One region of the Exiguobacterium sp. ZOR0005 genome, then DNA from elsewhere that is predicted to be linked to it. Evidence: riboswitches for the same ligand, from Rfam matches in the RefSeq annotation. Region 1 holds a riboswitch; each other region holds the start of a gene.
What was found. A riboswitch is a leader RNA that binds a small molecule or an ion and turns the genes downstream of it on or off. The one in region 1 is predicted to bind S-adenosylmethionine.
Positions count from the first base shown of each region.

Region 1 (6,288 bases):
CTCGCGAAAGAAGTGGTCGCGCTCGAACAGGCCGGGGCCGACATCATCCGGCTCGGACAAGGGACGCCGGACTTGCCGACGCCAAAGCCGATCTGTGAGGCGCTCGAGACGGCGCTCGCGAATCCGGACACGCATCAGTACGGCCCATTCCGTGGGCAAAGCCGTTTGAAACAGGCGGTGGCGACGTTCTACTTGAACGAGTACGGGGTCGAGATCGATGCCGAGAGCGAGGTCGCAATTTTGATCGGGTCGAAATCGGGCCTGATCACGCTCCCACAATGCGTCCTTGAACCAGGGGAGGGCATCCTGCTCCCGAACCCGGGCTACCCGGACTATATCTCCGGGGCCCGGCTCGCCGGGGCGCGCGTCCACGACCTCGTCTTGACAGAAGACAACGATTTTCTTCCGGATTACGAGACGCTCGACACGCACGGGGCGCGGCTCATGTATTTGAACTACCCGAGCAATCCGACCGGCGCCGTCGCGACGCCACGCTTTTTCGAGGAGACGGTGCAATTCGCCAAGGAGCGGGAACTGATGGTCGTCCACGACTTCGCCTACGGCAGTATCGGCTTTGACGGCCATGTCCCGCCGAGCTTCCTTCAAGCCGACGGGGCGAAAGAGGTCGGCATCGAAGTGTACACGATGTCGAAGGCGTTCAACATGTCTGGCTGGCGCGTCGCCTTCGCCGTCGGCAACAAGGATATCATCGAGGCGATCAACACGTATCAAGACCACGTCCACGTCAGCGTCTTCTCGGCCATCCAAGAGGCGGCGGTCGCAGCGCTCGAGTCACCAAAATCCGTCCGCGATGACCTGGCCCGTCTATACGAGGCTCGGCGGGACCGATTGGTGGACGGGTTGCGTCGAGCCGGTTGGGACGTCCCGGCCCCGAAAGGTTCATTCTTCGTCTGGGCGAGAGTGCCGGAGGGAGATGCCAAGTCGTTTTCGCAGAAGTTGCTCCATGAGGCAGGCGTCGCGGTGACGCCAGGATATTTCTTCGGCGCGGAAGGTGAACAGTACGTCCGGTTCGGCCTCGTCTCGCCGGAACCGAAGATTGACGAGGCCGTCGCGCGCATCGAGCAGCTGTTCGCCGCTTATGAGGAGGTGCGGGCATGATTCGTCAAGCCGTCCTCGAGTATGACCACGACGACGATGCCCTCGATCGGCTCGGCGAACTGATCGGAGGCCGCCGGGTGCATGTGTTGCGCGGGCGACACGGCTACCCCGTCGTCGAACGGCTGCTTCCTTCTTTGAAGGCGTATCCGGCAACATCGTTCGCAGGCGAGTGCACGGATCGCGAGGCGGACCGAGTCGACCTTGACGGAGCGGACGTCTTAGTCGCCATCGGTGGCGGCAAGCTCGTCGACACGGCCAAGCTCGTCGCCGTGCGCAACGGCGTCCCGCTCATCGTCATCCCGACGCTCGCTTCTAACTGTGCGGCGTTCACCCCGCTCAGCGTCGTGTACCGGGAAGACGGGAGCTACGACCGGTACGACGTATTCCGTGTCATCATCGAACGCGTCATCGTCGACGCCCGGGTCATCGCGTCTTCACCGTTCGATTATTACCGAGCCGGGGTCATCGACACGGTCGCGAAGTTCTATGAGGCCCGCTATTTGAGCGGTGATACCTCGACCGTTGCGGGTGTCGATGCCGGAATCGCGCTCTCCAAGCAATGTCATCGTCTGCTCGAAATCGAGCTAACCGAGACCGCCTTCCGCTCATACAGCGAAGGGACGCGCTACGCGGTCGACCACGTGCTCGCCATCGGCGGAGCTGTCGGTGGCTTCGGGGATGCTGGGACACGGGTCGCCGTCGCGCACGCTGTCCATAACGCACTCAGCGAGTTCGAGGCGACCCATGCGTTCCTGCACGGGGACAAGGTCGGTTTCGGATTGCTCGTTCAGGAGTCCTTGCGCCGCTCGCCCGACGTGGCTGTGCTTCGTTCGTGGCTCGAGCAAGTGGAGGCCCCGCCGACGCTCGACGCGCTCGGTCTTTCCGCGGACGATATCCCACGTCTCGTGGTCTCGGTTATGAGGGAGACGACGTTGCAACAGTTGCCCGAACCGCTTGATAGTGACTATTTGAAAATAATTTTTGAAACTTTACAGAAAACTATTTACAGATAAAAGAAAAACGAGTAAGATTAAGACAATTAAATAAGACCGATTGCTTATCAAGAGTGGTGGAGGGACTGGCCCTGTGAAACCCGGCAACCAGATCGTTATGATCATGGTGCTAATTCCAACAGACGAAACGTCTGGGAGATGAGCGTGTCCGACTTCGATTTGTCGTGCCCGCCGCTCTTTGTGAGTAGCGGGCTTTTATTTTGGAGGAGGAATCATTCATGAACATTAAACAGAAAACAGTATTCGCCGGAACATCATTACTCGCTGCCATCGCGCTCTCAGCGTGTGGGCAATCTGACGCGAGCGAGGCGCTCAGCAACGAGTCGCTCACGATCGGTGTGACCGGGGGGCCGCACCAGCAAATTGCCGAGGAAGTGAAGAAGCTCGCGGCTGAGGACGGACTCGAGCTCGACATCAAAGTGTTCAACGATTACAACACCCCGAACGCCGCGCTCGCCGAGGGTAGCCTCGACGTGAACAGCTATCAGACGCTGTCGTTCCTTGAACTGCAAAAGTCTGATAAAGGCTATAAGATCGACGACGTGTTCAAGACGGTCGCCTTCCCGATGGGGCTCTATTCGGACAAGTTGACAGACATCGACGAATTGAAAGAAGGCGACAAGGTCGCCGTGCCGAACGACCCGGCGAACGAACTTCGTGCCCTTCGCCTCTATGAGACGGCCGGCCTCATCACACTCAAGGAAGGATTGACGGACAAGGCGACGAAACGAGACATCGCCGAGAACCCGCTCAACCTCGAGTTCATCGAGCTCGAAGCGTCCCAGCTCCCGACGCAACTCCCTGAGGTCGCCCTCGCGGCGATCAACACGAACTTCGCGATGGGGGCGGGGCTCTCGATCAACGAGGACGCCCTCTTCCATGAAGACACGGTCGACAACCCGTATCCGAACTACGTCGTCGTCCGGACCGACAACAAAGAAGACGAGGTCGTCGAGACGCTCAAGTCGTACTACCACTCTGACGAGATTCGGACGTTCATCGAAGAGACGTTCAACGGCTCGATCGTCCCGGCGTTTTAAGGAGGTCCTATGATCGCACTCAAACATATCAAAAAGACGTTCACCGTCAACAAAGGAACGGTCACGGCGCTCGATGACGTGTCGCTCACGATCGAAAAAGGCGAGATCTTCGGCATCATCGGGCGCAGCGGGGCCGGCAAGAGCACGCTCATCCGGATGATCAACCTGCTCGAACGCCCGACTTCGGGCCAAGTCGAGATCGAAGGACAAGACATCACGAAACTAGGGAAGAAGGAGCTCTCGAAGCTCCGGCACCGCATCGGGATGATCTTCCAGCATTACAACTTGCTGAAGACGGCCACGGTCGAAGAGAACGTCGCCATCCCGCTCCGTCTCGAAGGTCTCGATAAACAGACGATCCGACAGCGCGTCGACAAATACCTCGACATCGTCGGACTGACCGACCATCGTAAGCATTACCCGGAGCAGCTGTCAGGTGGCCAGAAACAACGCGTCGCCATCGCCCGTGCCCTCGCGCATGAGCCGGACATTCTTCTTAGCGACGAGGCGACGAGCGCGCTCGATCCGGAGACGACCGAATCGATCCTCGACTTGTTGCTCGAGATCAACCGCGAGCTCGGGTTGACGATTTTCCTGATCACCCACGAGATGGAAGTCATCGAACGGATCTGCGACCGTGTCGCCGTCATCGACGGCGGCAAGATCGTCGAGGAAGGCGACGTGCTCGACGTGTTCGCCGACCCGGTCCACGCGACGACGCAAAAGTTCTTGAAGACGAACCTCGACGTGCCGGAAGAAGTCGTCAAAGAACTGAGCACGCACGGTACGCTCGTCCACTTGTCGTTCATCGGCAGCCAGACCGAACAGGCCGTCCTCGCCCAGCTGACGAAACGGTTCGGCCTCCTCCCGAACATCATTGGGGGCGGCATCAAGAAATTGAAGCGTGGTCTCGTCGGCAACCTGCTCATCCATCTCGACGGGGATGCCGACCAGACCGACCAAGCCGTCCGCTATCTCGAAGCGAGCGGCGTGAAAGTGAAGGAGGTGACGAACCATGCTACAGTTTTGGGCCGACTGGGGTGACTTGATTTGGAGCGGTACGCTCCAGACGCTGACGATGACGGGCATCGCCCTCGTCATCTCGACGTTCATCGGACTGCCGCTCGGCACGTTGCTCGTGTTGACGCGTCCGAGCGGGCGTTTGGCGAACCGCTACGTCTACGGCGCGCTCTCGAGCGTCATCAACGTCGTTCGTTCCATCCCGTTCATCATCTTGTTGTTCTTCATCTTGCCATTCACACGGTTCATCATGGGAACGACGATCGGGGTTCAAGGCGTGCTGCTCCCACTCATCGTCTTCACGGCACCGTATATCGCCCGACTGATGGAGTCGGCGCTCCTCGAAGTCGACCGCGGCGTCGTCGAGGCGTATGAGGCGATGGGCATCTCGACGCGGAAGATCATCTGGTACGTCCTCATCCGCGAGGCCCGCTCGTCGATCGTCCTCGGTTTGACGATTGCGACGATCGGGTTGATCGGGGCGACTGCGATGGCCGGACTCGTCGGGGCGGGGGGTCTCGGTGACATCGCTTATCAATATGGCCACCTCCGTTTCGAACCGGAAGTCATGTACGTGACGATCTTCGTCTTGATTTTGCTCGTCCAATCGATTCAATCGTTCGGCAACCGTTTGGCAGCCCGTTTAAAGAAGGCATAAGAAAAAGAGCTCTGCTTCTGATATGCTCCCCAATAGGTAGACAGATGAAATAACAAATCTGTTTTATCTGATTGGGGAGCATATCATTCGGCAGGGCTCTTACTTATTGTCGAGCAAGCGTTTCAGCTCGGCGATTCGGTCATGTCGCGGGATGAACGTACGGATCTCTTTCTCGCTGAACCCGATTTGAATCCGGTTGTCGTCGACGACAATCGGGCTTTTCAAAATCTGGGGATGCGATGCGACGAAACTGTACAATTCACGGAGCGACATCTCATCGAGCTGGTCCGCCGCCTGTTTGTACACACTCTTTTGGACGGACAACAGGTCGGTCGTCCCGTTCTCGGTGAGCCGGAGCATATCTTTGAACTCGCTGAATGACATCCCTTGATCGGTCAATTTTTTCTCAACGAACGGGATGTTCTGTTCACGTAACCAATCGATCGTCTTGCGGGAAGAACTGCAACTAGTATGTGTGAATACGGTGACCGTCACCACAACCACTTCTCCTTTGCGTCAAGTTGGATAGTTTTATTTTCTCTCATCCATACGTGACGGACAGCGAATATGTTTCAAATCACATAGACTTTTTTATTCGGACAGCGTGATTCGTTTCGGACGAGTTCGGGTACATGACGAGGGACACTACAACTAAGGAGGGAAACACATGTTCGACTACACAGTGAAGACGGACCAATCGGTGGCGGATGTCGTCGAAAAATTAAAAGGGACGCTCAAAGAAGAAGAGTTTGGCGTGCTCTGGGACTTCAATTTGAGTGAGACGCTCGAGGAAAAAGGGCAGGCGATCGATGGGGACTATCGCATCCTCGAAGTGTGCAATCCGAAGGAAGCGAAGAAAGTGTTGACGGCGCACCGGGAAGGCGGTTACTTCCTACCTTGCAAACTCGCCGTGTTCACGAAAGACGGGGCGACGCATGTCGGCATGCCGAAGCCGACGAAACTGATTCAATTGATCGAGGACGAGTCGCTCCAGTCGATCGCCCAAGACGTCGAGACGAGACTGACACGTGCGATCGATAACAGCATCTGAACGGGACACCCGCTGACATGGCGGGTTTTTTTATGTCATCGTTAGTAAGAAAATGGTAAAATTGGATTATCAAATAAAAAGGGGCGGGACGATTGAAGCCGAAGATGATTGCGATCGCGACGAGTCTGCTCATCCTCTCAGGGTGTGGGAGCGAGCGGGACAGCGCACTGAAATTAGATTACATCGATGAACATTGGATTGTCGGCCATTATACGACAGATAAGAAGTCGATGACTGACGTCGGAACGGTGCTCGAGGCGTGTACGGGGGAATTGACGACGGAACTCGAGGGCGAACTGACTGTACACGACACGATTGTCGTGAGCCGTCCCCCGTTCACGAACGCGGGTGATGACTTCATGTACAAGGCGGTCACGTATGTGGAAG
Region 1 is NZ_JTLB01000025.1:56,311-62,598, reverse strand. Features, by position in the region: gene L971_RS11810 (aminotransferase class I/II-fold pyridoxal phosphate-dependent enzyme) at 1-1,119, shown strand, start outside; gene L971_RS11805 (iron-containing alcohol dehydrogenase) at 1,116-2,132, shown strand; SAM riboswitch class I at 2,174-2,277, shown strand; gene L971_RS11800 (MetQ/NlpA family ABC transporter substrate-binding protein) at 2,351-3,172, shown strand; gene L971_RS11795 (methionine ABC transporter ATP-binding protein) at 3,182-4,216, shown strand; gene L971_RS11790 (methionine ABC transporter permease) at 4,188-4,850, shown strand; gene L971_RS11785 (Spx/MgsR family RNA polymerase-binding regulatory protein) at 4,950-5,345, opposite strand; gene L971_RS11780 (DUF302 domain-containing protein) at 5,518-5,901, shown strand; gene L971_RS11775 (hypothetical protein) at 5,994-6,288, shown strand, end outside.

Region 2 (6,288 bases), on a different contig from region 1:
GACACGTGGACTTGGCAAAGCGCTAGGGGCTATCGATGTCGTGAAGGCGCGTGAGTCGGCTAAGGAACGGTTGGCCGAACGACAAATGAAATGAAAGAAGCGGACGAGCGACTCGTCCGCTTCTTTATTATGCTGTCACGTCTTCTTTGTCGTAGATCGGCACCCAACCTTCCGTCGTCACGAAAATACGGACGGCGACGACTTGGCGGTCGGCTTGGAGTGTGAAGTAGTGGCGCGTGTTCACCGGCACCGAGATCAGGTCGCCCGGGTTGAGCTCGATGTTGAAATAGCCGCGCTCGGCGTCGTCGATGGCGAAAATCCCGTGGCCGCTGACGATGAAACGGACTTCGTCATCGGTATGATGATGTTCTTTTTGGAAGTTGACGAGCAGTTCGTCCAAGTTCGGTGTCGCCTCCGACAGGGAGATGACGTCCGCTGTCTTATAGCCGCGGCGCTCGGAGACGTCTCGGATCTCGTCGCGGAACGTCGCGAGAATCGCTTGTTTGTCTTCGTCGGTCAGTTGATAGTTTTCTTGAAGGTCAGCCGGGAGCTTATCGATGTCCCACTGCTCATACAAGATGCCGCGCGACTCTAAAAATGCGCTCACTTCAGCTTGGTCGACGTAACGTTCTTCTGTTTGTTGGAAATAGATGGTTGCCATGATTCAATTCCTCCTTATGAATGGACGCCTAGGGCGCGTAGTTTTAACGTGTAGCTGAACAAAAATTCATAGGCCTCCAAGTAACGTTTCGCCGCATCGGGTGTCTCGCCCCATACAGTGATGCCGTGATTACGGATGAGGACGGCACCGGCGCTTGAATGGACATGTCGGGCGAACGCAGAGGCAAGCGTCGGGATATCGGCGTGGTTGTCGATGATCGGGACGCGGACGACGGCGTCTTCTTCCCAAAAACCGAGCGCCTTGATGATCTCTTGTCCGGTAAAGACGACTTCGCCGTTTGGGGCGTGAAGTTCTGAGATGACGTTATTGTCGACCGTATGGACGTGAAGGGAACATGCGGCCTCTGTTTTGTTGAACACTTCGACGTGGAGCAGCGTCTCGGCGGACGGTTTACCGCTTTGTTCACCGATCAATCGTCCGGCCGCATCGACGAGGACGAAATCTTCGGCTGTCCGCTTTCGTTTATCACGTCCGCTCGCTGTCACTAAAAATTCGAGCGGGTCGTCCGAGACGCGGATTGCCAAATTCCCGCTCGTTCCGGGGAACCAGTCGCGGGCGGCGAGTTCGTCTTTAATGTCGGCGAGTTCGAGCCAACGTGCGGTCACGCTCATACGGGCACCTCCTTCAAATGATGAGTGATTTCGTCAAACGTCTCGAACGGGTAATAGTTAATGCCTTCTGTCTCACAGAGCGTGATGAGCTGTCCGCGAGCGTAGACGAAGTCGGCCTGCTTGGCGATCTCGAAGTCGGTCACCGAGTCACCGATGACAATCAAGCGATCATCAGGATTGACGATGCGACGGGCGATTGTCGGTTTGCAGCAACCACAATCGTTCGTACAAGACGCATCGCAAGCATGCGGCCAGTCGATGCGTACCGTCTCCGCGGAGAAATCGGCGACGTTGCAGTAGATGTGGTCCGGGTCAACGTGCCCGCTTAAAATCGGATGGACGAAAAAGTCCATCCCGCCGCTGACGACGTCAAACTGCCACTCGTTTTGACGAACTTCTTCCAAAAAGTGAACGAATCCGGGCCGGAGTTGAATATGTCCTACCAAATAGTCGCGATACGCCGTCTTCTCGGCACTCGGCAACAAGTGAAACATCTGACCGACGCCTGCCCGGATCGAAATGTGTTGGGCGAGCACATCCTCTTTGATGGCGTGCCATTCCGGTGGGGCGAACGCCTTCATGAGGGCGATGATGTTGTCCTCGGCTGTGATCGTCCCGTCAAAGTCACAGAGGATATGGACCGTCATCGCGTCGACCACACCTTGAGTGCGGCATCGAGTGCATCCGTTCGACCGGTCTGCCCGAGCGCCTGCTCGATCGCTTGTCGGAAGGCGCGGGCACCGGCAGCGGCGCCGTCCGGATGACCGTGAATGCCGCCGCCGGCGTTGATGACGACGTCCGTACCGAAGTCGCGGATGATGTCTTCGACGAGCCCCGGGTGAATCCCGGCCGACGGGACCGGTAAGATCGGCTTCGACCAGTGCGGTTTGGCACTGAAATCGCGAATCGCGAACGCCTCGTCTGGAGGTGTCGCGAGCGAGCCGTAAGGGGACGGGAACAGCGTCAAGTCGGCACCGGCGAGACGAATGAATTTACCGAGCAAAAGCGAGTGGCTGATTGACCCGGTCAAGGCACCGGCGAACGCCGGATGCGCCAAAATCGGGACACGGATGGCGGGATCTTTCGCCAGCTCCCGGAGTGCATCGAGTCCGTATGTATAGACGTTGAACAACAGTGCCGTCGCGCCCGCCTCGATCAAGCGGCGTGCTTGGTCGCGCAACCCGAACACCGGGCCGCTCAGCGTGACCGCATACAGTGCGCGTTTTCCCGTCGTGTTGAAGTGTTCTTGAATCACGGATGCGCCGATGCGCGCTCGCTCAAGCGAAGGGGTGAGCGGATTGTCGTACAAGATCTCGTCGTCTTTGACGATGTCGATGCCACCGGCGAGCTGGTCGCGCAGTTGCTGTTCTAAAAACTGTAAGTCCCGTCCGATGACGCCTTTAAAGATGCTCATGACGAGCGGGCGATCGTCGACGCCGAGCTGGTCGCGAATCCCGTCGACACCGAACTTGGCGCCAGGGAAGTCGGCTGAAAGTGATGCAGGTAGCTCGAAATCAATCAAACGGACCGAGTCATCGAGTGACAGTTTCCCAAACGTCGTCGTCAATATCGACGAGAAGTCAGGACTGACGTTTTCAATCGGGTACCGGATCGTGAACCGGCTCGTCGCGTCTGTATGGGACGTCGAGACGACCTCGCCGCGGTACGCCTGTAACTGTTGTCGTTCTAAATGGGGCAAGTCTGTCCACGTGCCGACGGTCAATTCGAGCGCGATTTTCTCGGCGATATCGGCGACGCGGTCAGTACGGTTGATTTCATAAGTGGCAATGATGCCCATGGTCGTTCCTCCTTCCGGTCACACAAAAAATGACCCCATGCCGAGGCAAGAGGTCATCATAAAAAAATGAACTCTTATCTCTCAGCTTACGCTGCAAGAATTAGCACCGTGCCCAATCGGGTCGGTTGCTGCGACATCATCGGGCTTGTCCCCTCCGTCTGCTCTTGATAAGAATATGATTTGAAGTTGTGAAATTTAATTGAATTTTTGCACAGAATCGTCACAGCGTCAATTCCTTTTTTTGAAAAAAATTATTTTTGAAAGTTGTTTCCATATATGCAAAGAAAAAGTGGGTCGGCTCGTCACAAATCGTCGTTGACAAGCATGGCGCACAGTCCGTAATATTCATCACAACACGTTCACACAATCGAATACGACACTCTTATCGCGAGTTGGCAGAGGGAATTGGCCCGATGACGCCGCAGCAACCGACCAGTAAGGCACGGTGCTACATCCACCAGACAGACGTCTGAAAGATGAGAGGAACAACCAATTTGGGTGTGCCTCTTTCTCGCGGAGAAAGGGGCTTTTTTTGTGGGAATCATACCGAAAGGGGAAACAATCATGGCATATCAACCATTTACAGAACAGACCATCGTCGAGCACGTCCGGGCACTCGGATTGATCGAGGAAGAGGGAATCGCCCAGTGTGAAGAGATCGGTGACGGCAACTTGAACCTCGTCTTTCGCATTCGTCAAGGCGAGACGAGTTTGATCGTGAAGCAAGCGCTCCCGTACGCGAAAGTCGTCGGGGAGAGCTGGCCGCTCACGCTCGAGCGGGCCTGGATCGAGCAGTTGGCGCTTCGGGAGTTCGCTGAAGTCGTTCCACGATTCGTACCACGAGTGATCGGGAGCGACCGCGCCCTCGCCTACACGATTTTAGAGGATTTGTCTGAATATGATATCGTCCGCACCGGTTATCTCGAAGGGAAGACGTATCCGGAGCTGGCCCGTCACGTCGGCGAGTTTTTAGGGGAGACGCTGTTTGTCACGTCCGACTATGCGGCCGGACCAATCGAAAAGAAACGAAAAGAGCGGGAGTATTACAACCCGGAACTGTGCGACATCACAGAAAAACTCATCTTCACCGACCCGTATAAAGATGCCGAATCGAACAACATCGAGGCGGAGCTTCGCCCGGACGTCGAGCGTTTGTGGCAAGACAAGGCGCTGAAAGTCGAAGTGGCAAAACTGAAAGTCGGGTTCGTCACGAAACATGACGCCTTGCTTCACGGCGACTTACATACCGGCAGCATCTTCGCGACGTCACAGGAAACGAAAATCATCGACCCGGAGTTCGCGTTTTACGGACCGTTCGGTTTTGACGTCGGTCAAATCATCGCTCATTTGACGCTTGCGACGTTCCACGATCCGCTCAAGCGGTTCGAACGGTTCACCGACGTCCTCACCGTCTGGGAGACGTTCGAGAAGACGTTCCGTCACAACTTCACGAGCGCCGTCGAGCCGTTCAATACGGAAGGGTACGTCGACGACTTGCTCGGAACAATCTTCAGCGACACGATCGGCTACGCCGGTTGCGAGCTCATCCGCCGCGCCATCGGCCTCGCCGGCGTCGCGGACCTCGAGACGTTACCCGAAGTGGCCCGTCTCGAGCGAAAACGTGATGCGCTCGCCCTCGGCGCCACCCTCATCAAAGAGCGGCACACCGTCGATTCGATTGACGACCTCGTGGCACTCCTCTCGGGGGTGCGCGTATGACCGTCCAAAACATTCGTTTCGACGCATCGACCCATGAGCTGGTCCTTTTAGATCAGACGCTCCTTCCGCACGAGGCGCGTTACGTGACGATCGAGACGCTCGAAGAAGCCGAACGTGCGATTGAGACACTCCAAGTCCGAGGCGCACCGGCGATCGCGTACTTCGGGGCGTTCGTCTTGGCGAAAGAGGCAGGACGATTAGTCGACGACCCGGATTTCACGCGTCGCCTTGAAATCGTCGGACGCCGCTTGATCGCGACACGGCCGACGGCGGTCAACCTTCAAAATGTGATCGAGTCGCTCCTCGAGCTGAACGTCGGGGACGATTTTGAACAGATTGCCGGGGAAATCGAACGACGTGCCGTTGCGTTATATGACCGCGACGTCGACACATATCGCTCTATCGGTGAGCACGCACTGACGGTATTACCGGCAGGTGGGAACATCTTGACGATCTGCAACGCCGGTGCCATCGCGACGTCACGTTACGGTACGGCACTTGCCCCGTTTTATGTCGGTAAAGAGCAAGGCGTCACATTCAACGTCTTCGCCTGTGAGACGCGACCGCTTCTCCAAGGGGCCCGTCTCACAGTCTGGGAGCTCGACCAGGCCGATATCGATGTCACGCTCATCACCGACAATATGGCCGCATGGACGATTCAAGCGAAAGGCGTCGACGCGATCATCGTCGGGGCCGACCGCATCACGCGGACGGGTCACGTCGCCAACAAGATCGGCACGCTCCAACTCGCCGTGCTCGCCAAGCATTACGGGATCCCGTTCTACGTCGCGGCACCGCATTCGACGTTCGATTTGACGGCGGACGATGCGATTGAAATCGAGGAGCGGGACGCGAAAGAAGTGACGCATATCGGTGGCCAGCCGACGGCTCCTGTCGGTATCACCGTCTTCAATCCGGCGTTCGACGTCACGCCGCCCGAGCTCATTACGGGGCTCATCACCGAGGCGGGCGTGTTCGAGGCGAACGAGACGGCCATCACACATCACGTAGGGGGAACGGTTCATGTCTAAAAAACTATTGATTTTACTATTCACGTTCGTGTTGGCGCTCGTCGGCTGCACGAACGAACAAGCGGCGACACCGAAACCGGCCGAGAAGACGCCGGAGACGAAACCGGTGTCCACCTCGAACGGCACGTTGCCGAAAGACATCGACGTCGCCCTGATCATGCAAATGTCGATCGGGACGTTCTCGTCGCAGTACATTAACGGCGTGACCGAGCAAGTCGAATCGTTCGGCGGCAATGTGAAAGTGTATAACGCTGACAACGACTTATCGAAGATGGCGAGTTATGTCGACACGGCGACGACGCAAGGTGTCGATGTCATCTTGATCGACCACGGGCGTGCCGACCCGTTGAAAGAACCGGTCCAACGAGCGCTCGACAAAGGCATCAAAGTCGTCGCGTTCGACAACGATTTGACGAACGAGGGCGTGACCGTTATCGACCAGGACGA
Region 2 is NZ_JTLB01000013.1:94,690-100,977, forward strand. Features, by position in the region: gene L971_RS05820 (DUF4188 domain-containing protein) at 1-94, shown strand, start outside; gene L971_RS05825 (acireductone dioxygenase) at 128-661, opposite strand; gene L971_RS05830 (methylthioribulose 1-phosphate dehydratase) at 676-1,293, opposite strand; gene L971_RS05835 (2-hydroxy-3-keto-5-methylthiopentenyl-1-phosphate phosphatase) at 1,290-1,940, opposite strand; gene L971_RS05840 (2,3-diketo-5-methylthiopentyl-1-phosphate enolase) at 1,937-3,091, opposite strand; SAM riboswitch class I at 3,163-3,265, opposite strand; SAM riboswitch class I at 3,471-3,574, shown strand; gene mtnK (S-methyl-5-thioribose kinase) at 3,656-4,810, shown strand; gene mtnA (S-methyl-5-thioribose-1-phosphate isomerase) at 4,807-5,841, shown strand; gene L971_RS05855 (sugar ABC transporter substrate-binding protein) at 5,834-6,288, shown strand, end outside.
Region 2: it holds a riboswitch for S-adenosylmethionine, as region 1 does, so the genes downstream of both, L971_RS05840 (2,3-diketo-5-methylthiopentyl-1-phosphate enolase) here and L971_RS11800 (MetQ/NlpA family ABC transporter substrate-binding protein) in region 1, are expected to answer to the same signal.

Region 3 (6,288 bases), on a different contig from region 1:
CAGCGTCGATGCGTCGTTCGTGCATCGCGATCGTCATGAGCAGTTTTTTGGCGATGTTGGCACCTTCTTGTAAAACAGTGAGCTCTTGCTCAGAAAAAGGTTGCGAGCGGGCCAAACTCCAAATATAGCCGAGCACCTCGTCTTGTTGTTTAATGACGACGGCGGCACGTTCCCCGAGACCGACTGAAAGGCGCGCTGGAATGACGACCGGTTCATCGCGATCGATCACGTTTTGTAAGATCCCACTCTCCCACAAGTCTTCGATGACCGCTTCCGGGACACGTCGACCGATGATGGTCGCGATTCGCGCCGGGTCCGTCGAGTCGGGATGCGTGCTATAGGCGATGAGTTGATGGTGGCGGTTTTCGATTGTGATGGGGGCGCGAATCGCTTGACCGATCGCTTCGGCGAGCGTGTCTAGAGACTCATAAGACTTCTGCAAAAAAGGCATGTCGATTCCTCCTCATCTTGAGTATACCGTCTTCGTTGTGAAAGTTCACAAAAAGATAGGGGAGGGCGACATGCCTTATATATTCAGATAGGGAAAAACAAACCGACGACGAGACCGAGCAAGGCGCCGACGATGACTTGGAACGGTGTATGACCGACAAGTTCATTTAAGATCGGGGTCTCATGCTTGATGCCTTTGAAATAATCATTCAACAAACGGGCTTGGAAACCGACCGCTTGGCGGACACCGGTCGCATCGTACATGACGATTGTCGCAAAAATCAAGGCTAGGGCAAACATGCTGGAGTCGAGTCCTTCCATTCGGCCGATGACGGTCGCTAAAGCGACGACGGTCGAGGAGTGGGAGCTCGGCATGCCGCCAGAGGCGAACATGATTTGTAGTTCAAAGTCTCTCGTTTTAATCAGTTCTGTCACTAGTTTTGCCGCTTGGGCGATAAACCATGCAAGGAGGGCGGCGAGTAAAGGTTCGTTAAACAACAATCGATTCACTTCCTGTCTGACAATAGTATCTTCACTATACCCGATTCTCGTCGTGAATAGACGTAAAGATTCTGTCAAAAAAAGCGCAAGGGATAAGGTCCCTTGCGCTTTCTGGTCGATTTTTGTTACCCGACGACGCCTTCAGTCTCCTGAAGTTTGTCCGCGATATTCTCGATGATATAGCGGTTGCGTGGATGCTCCTGGCACTCTTTCGAGCATGAACGCATTTGTTTCGGTTCACACTCTTCACAACAGAAGTGCTGGGCATTACACACCGGGTTGGCACAATTCACGTAACGGACCGTCTTCGTGCCGCAGTGCATGCACTCTGAAACGACCGATGGATTGACCGTGTTGACCGGGACGTTGATGCGCTCGTCAAAGACGTAAAGCTCACCTTCCCAATCCTCGCCTTTCGTGGCTTCGTCTTTGCCGTACATGGCGACGCCGCCTTTTAAGTGAAAAATGTTGTCGTGACCTTGATCACGCATATATGCTGTAAATTTCTCGCAACGGACGCCTCCGGTGCAATACGTGAGAAGTGTTTTCCCTTCGTAGAGGTCCTTATTCTCTTCGAGCCATTCTGGCATGTAACGAGAAGCCTCTACATCGATCTTGATCGCATTTTTAAAGTGACCAAGGTCGTATTCGTAGTTGTTACGAACGTCGAGGATGACGACATCATCGCGATTCATCATCTCTTTCCATTCTGCCGGTTCGAGGTATGCCCCGTGCTGTTTCGGCACGTCAAACTCGCCGTCAAAGCGCCACGTCACGAGTTCTTTCTTATGACGGACAAAAATTTTCGAGAACGCGTGCTCATCGACTTCATCGATTTTGAACTCGATGTCGCTGAAGAGTGGGTTCGCTTTCAAATCAGTCATGTACTGCTCGGTCTGTTCCCAAGTCCCAGAGCACGTCCCGTTGATTCCTTCGGAAGAAATCAAGATCCGTCCTTTGATGCCGAGGTCCTTACAATACTTGAGGTGCTCTTGTGTGAGCGTTTCTGGGTCTTCGATGTTGACGTACTTATAGTACAGCAAGACCCGCATTGATTTTGTTTCCATGGTTATTGCTCCCCTGTGTTCAGTTTTTTGCAGGAAAACGAACGTTGGGTTGTGTCGTTCGACGAATGGGCTTGCCTGCAACCACAAGTCCATTATTATATGATAGATATCACAGCGAAATTTCGCAAATACTTTTTAATTTTTTTTGAACACGGCAGGGGGATGTGTCCTGTGGCACGAATTCGGGTAAAACAGAGTAACGAAAGCCGAAGGTGGAAACTCATATGCTCACATCTCTCGAACAGTGGATCATCCAATTGATTGAATGGCTTCAAGAGTTGCCGGGGGGGCCGTGGGCCGGTCTCGGCGCCCCGTTCTTAGAAGCGATTTTTCCGTTTCTTCCACTTGTCCTCATCATTTCAGCGAACGCGGCAACATATGGATTCCTGCTCGGGGCGTTATTATCATGGGTCGGCAGTTTGCTCGGGACAATTCTTGTCTTCTCAGCTGTCCGCTACGTGTTCCGCAAACCGATGACGCGCTGGCTTGAAAAACATAAGAAAGGCGTCTACTGGCTCGAACGGATCAACCATATGAGCCCGGTTTCACTCGGGTTCTTGTATTCGTTGCCGTTCATCCCAGTCAGTCTGATCACGTACTTACTCGCGCTCATTCAAATGCCGCTTCGGACGTTCATCATGGCAGCCGGGTTTGGGAAACTGCTTGTCGTCTTGATTTTCTCAGTGATCGGTGACCAATGGGAAGAATTTATCCAAAGTCCGTTCCGCTTGTCGATGCTCGGCCTGTTGTTGCTCGTCTTATGGGCAATCAGCCGCGGACTTGAAGAACTTCTTAAACGGCGCGCCTTCAAAAAACGCAACGAACAGCTCAAACGTGAACTCGAAGCAAAAAGAACGACCTTGTGAAGTCATGCTTCACAAGGTCGTTTTTGTCAGGCCCGCTTCTTGAAGCGCGGGAAGTTGAAGGCAATCGCCAGTCCGCCACAGATGAACAAGAGGAACGGATAAAACATGTACGGCACGAGAGCCGGTGATGCCGTGTTCGTCAATTCGGCGGCGATGAGCAATTGGGCTCCGTACGGGAGAAGCCCTTGTACGCCACACGAGAAGATATCGAGCACGCTCGCCGATTTCTTCCGTTCGATGTCATACGTGTCGGCGATGTTCGCCGCGAGCGGCCCGGCGACAAGGATTGAAATCGTATTGTTCGCCGTGGCGACGTTTGTCGCACTGACGAGCCCGGCGATGCTCCACTCGGCGCCGGCCCGTTGTTGGATGCGGGCAGTGAGGGCGTCTCGCAAATAAGTGAGCCCTCCGTTATGCGAGATGAGTCCGACGAGCCCGCCCATGAAGAGCGTCAAAATCGAAATCTCTGCCATCCCGATCATCCCGTCGGCCATCGCCGTGACGAACGCTGTCACGGACAAGGTTCCGTCAAGCAGACCGATGATCCCGGTCAACACGATGCCGCCGAGCAAGACGAGGATGACGTTCAACCCCGTCAAGGCGAGGACGATGACGGCGAGATAAGGGATGAGCTTATACCATTCAAAAGCAGCGACTTCAATCGTCGATTCTCCGCTCGACAAGACGGCGAGGAGAACCGTCGTGATGACGGCCGCCGGCAAGACGATCCAAAAGTTCGTGCGGAACTTGTCGCGCATGTTCGTCCGTTGCGTCCGGACCGCCGCGATCGTCGTGTCCGATATGAACGACAAGTTATCTCCGAACATGGCTCCGCCAACAACGGCAGCTGCGGCGATGGCGATATTGACCCCACTCTCTTCATGGATGCCGAGGGCAATCGGGGCGAGCGCCGCGATGGTCCCGGTCGATGTGCCCATCGCCATTGAGATGAAGGCCGCGATGACGAACAGGCCACTCAAAAGAAGCGATGGCGGCAACAACGTGAGCGCCGCGTTGACGGTCGCGTCAATCGCCCCGATCTCACCGGCAACGTTCGAAAACGCCCCGGCGAGCAGGAAAATAAAGATCATAATCAAAATGCCGGGGTTGCCCGCGCCTTGCGCAATGCGCTCGACGGTTTGCGTGACACTTCCTTTCGTCATCATCGCCGCGACGATCAAGGCGATGAGTGCCGCAATCAATACAGGGAATTTGTAAAAATCGCCATAGTAAATCCCGGCCCCGATAAAGAAGACGAGAAAGACGAGTAAGGGCAACAGTGCCCATTTGTTAGCTGTCGGTTGTTCCAATCGTTTCACCTCATTCATAAAAATAAAAAGAGAGCCTTTTTGAAAAAAGGCCCTCTTTTACAAGAAACACTTTTTTCATCTTTCGAGCAGAGCGCTCGCTGGATTTGGCACAGGTTCCCCGCTGCCGAGACTTCACAGGGCCAGTCCCTCCGTCTCTCGTGATAAAAAAGTCGTATGATTAAGTTATAAGACACGTTCCCTAACCTATCTGTTTCGAATCGGTTTGTCAATAGAAAATCCCCACGCTCTGTGAGCGTGGGGGCGGATCAAGTCGTCAAATAGTTGTAGTGGGCGACTCGGTTGCGCCCGGCGTACTTGCCGCCGACGTATAACGCCCGGTCGGCGTTGCGAATCGTGTCATCGAGTCGTTTGTCACCGAACGCCTGAATCGTGTCGACCCCGATCGAGGCGGTCACTTGAATCGCGATTCCCTCGACATAAAACGGCTTGTCTTCAATCTTTTGGCGAATGCGTTCAGCGATTTCGACGGCCTGGTCGACGTCGCAATGATTGAGCAACAAGATGAACTCTTCTCCGCCATAACGGGCCGCGAAGTCATCGGTCCGCAGCGCCTGACGGATGCGACGGCCAAATTCTTGAAGCACGCCATCGCCGACTTGATGGCCATGTGTGTCGTTAATTTTTTTGAAAAAATCGATATCGAGCATTGCGACCGAGATCGGATACATAGAAGCGTCTGAGATTTGTTGAATCCCATATTCATAAAATGCCCGGGCGTTCGCGAGGAGCGTCAAGCTGTCCGTCCGGCTCTCTGTATAGAGGCGATCCCGTTCGTGGCAACGGCTGATCGTTCGATTGAACGACTTGAGCAGTTTGACGATTTCGCGCTGGATGATCAGCGGATAGCCGTAGACGTGCTCGCCGGCCATGACGATCCACGTGCGAATCCCTTCGATTTCCTCGGAGCGGACAGAGATGAAGCTGTGGTAGTCGTCGTGGAACTCATCTGACATCGGTGCGTCCCACTCGAAACGCATCTCATACTCGACGGACGATTCGTTCGGATACGTCGATTCGAGCAAATCGAAGACGCGGGGACGTTCGATCGGTTGGCGCGTCTTTAAATCGAAATAGAGCGATCGATCGAACACCGTGAACTCGACGAAACCGGCGTCGTATTGATTCAACCGTTCGCATTGACTGAGGAACACTTCGATGGCTTGCGCCTCGCTTTGCGACAGCGACACGGCTTCTTTTGCTTCATCGTACTGTTCGATGAGCGATTTGAACGCGTCTTGTCGTCCTTTTTGAATCAACAGTCGTTTGATGAAGAACGTGAGCGCGGCGGCAATGCTACTGACGACGAGCAAGTTCGTCTCGCGGAAGAAGGAAGCCGCAAAGATGAAGACGAGACTGACGATATACGTATAAAACGCGATGTTCAAGAAGTCGCGGACCGGCACGTCGACCCGGAACCACCAACCGACTTGGTACTTCTGCAGTACCGTATTCAATACGATGGCGGCAATCAACCCGGCGACGGGGAGGAACGAGTCTTGCGTGTAAAAACCGAGCCCCGTCTCACCACCGAGCGCCAAGTAGACGCTCGCCGGAATCGCTAGTTCTAGAAAAGACGTGATAGCGTTCCACGGATACGTGAAACGGAAGCGCCGGAGCGCGACGCGCGGCTTCAAGTTGACGAACTGGAAGACGAGCAACCCGATTTGGTTGACGAACAGAGCTGTCTCAAAGTCAAAGAATAAAAAGATAATCAGGACGATACTTTCAGAAAATGTGAAATAGACGCCTTTGCGCTCGATGGAGTCGAGTTGGAAGATGATGACGAGCAAGGCGATCAAGATGAACGGCAACGGCTCGATGGCCGGCGCGTTCAATACGCCTGTCGCAAACAGTGTGATCGTCAAAAGTACAAAAGCACTCCAAATACCCCAGCCGAGGGCAGACATCTTACGGAAATGGTTCATGGCCCCTCCTATGTGGGAAAAGTCGATTATGTATCGTAAAAAATTCGGCATGATGAGGCGGCAGTCCTGCCTATTCCTCATAATGGCCGAATTCTAGCATTGAGTCTATATGAATTATCCTCTATAATGAAATTGCTTTTCAACCACA
Region 3 is NZ_JTLB01000039.1:2,110-8,397, reverse strand. Features, by position in the region: gene L971_RS14470 (CdaR family transcriptional regulator) at 1-451, opposite strand, end outside; gene L971_RS14465 (divergent PAP2 family protein) at 535-960, opposite strand; gene L971_RS14460 (rhodanese-related sulfurtransferase) at 1,077-2,018, opposite strand; gene L971_RS14455 (TVP38/TMEM64 family protein) at 2,243-2,884, shown strand; gene L971_RS14450 (Na+/H+ antiporter NhaC family protein) at 2,911-4,194, opposite strand; SAM riboswitch class I at 4,267-4,362, opposite strand; gene L971_RS14445 (GGDEF domain-containing protein) at 4,461-6,140, opposite strand.
Region 3: it holds a riboswitch for S-adenosylmethionine, as region 1 does, so the genes downstream of both, L971_RS14450 (Na+/H+ antiporter NhaC family protein) here and L971_RS11800 (MetQ/NlpA family ABC transporter substrate-binding protein) in region 1, are expected to answer to the same signal.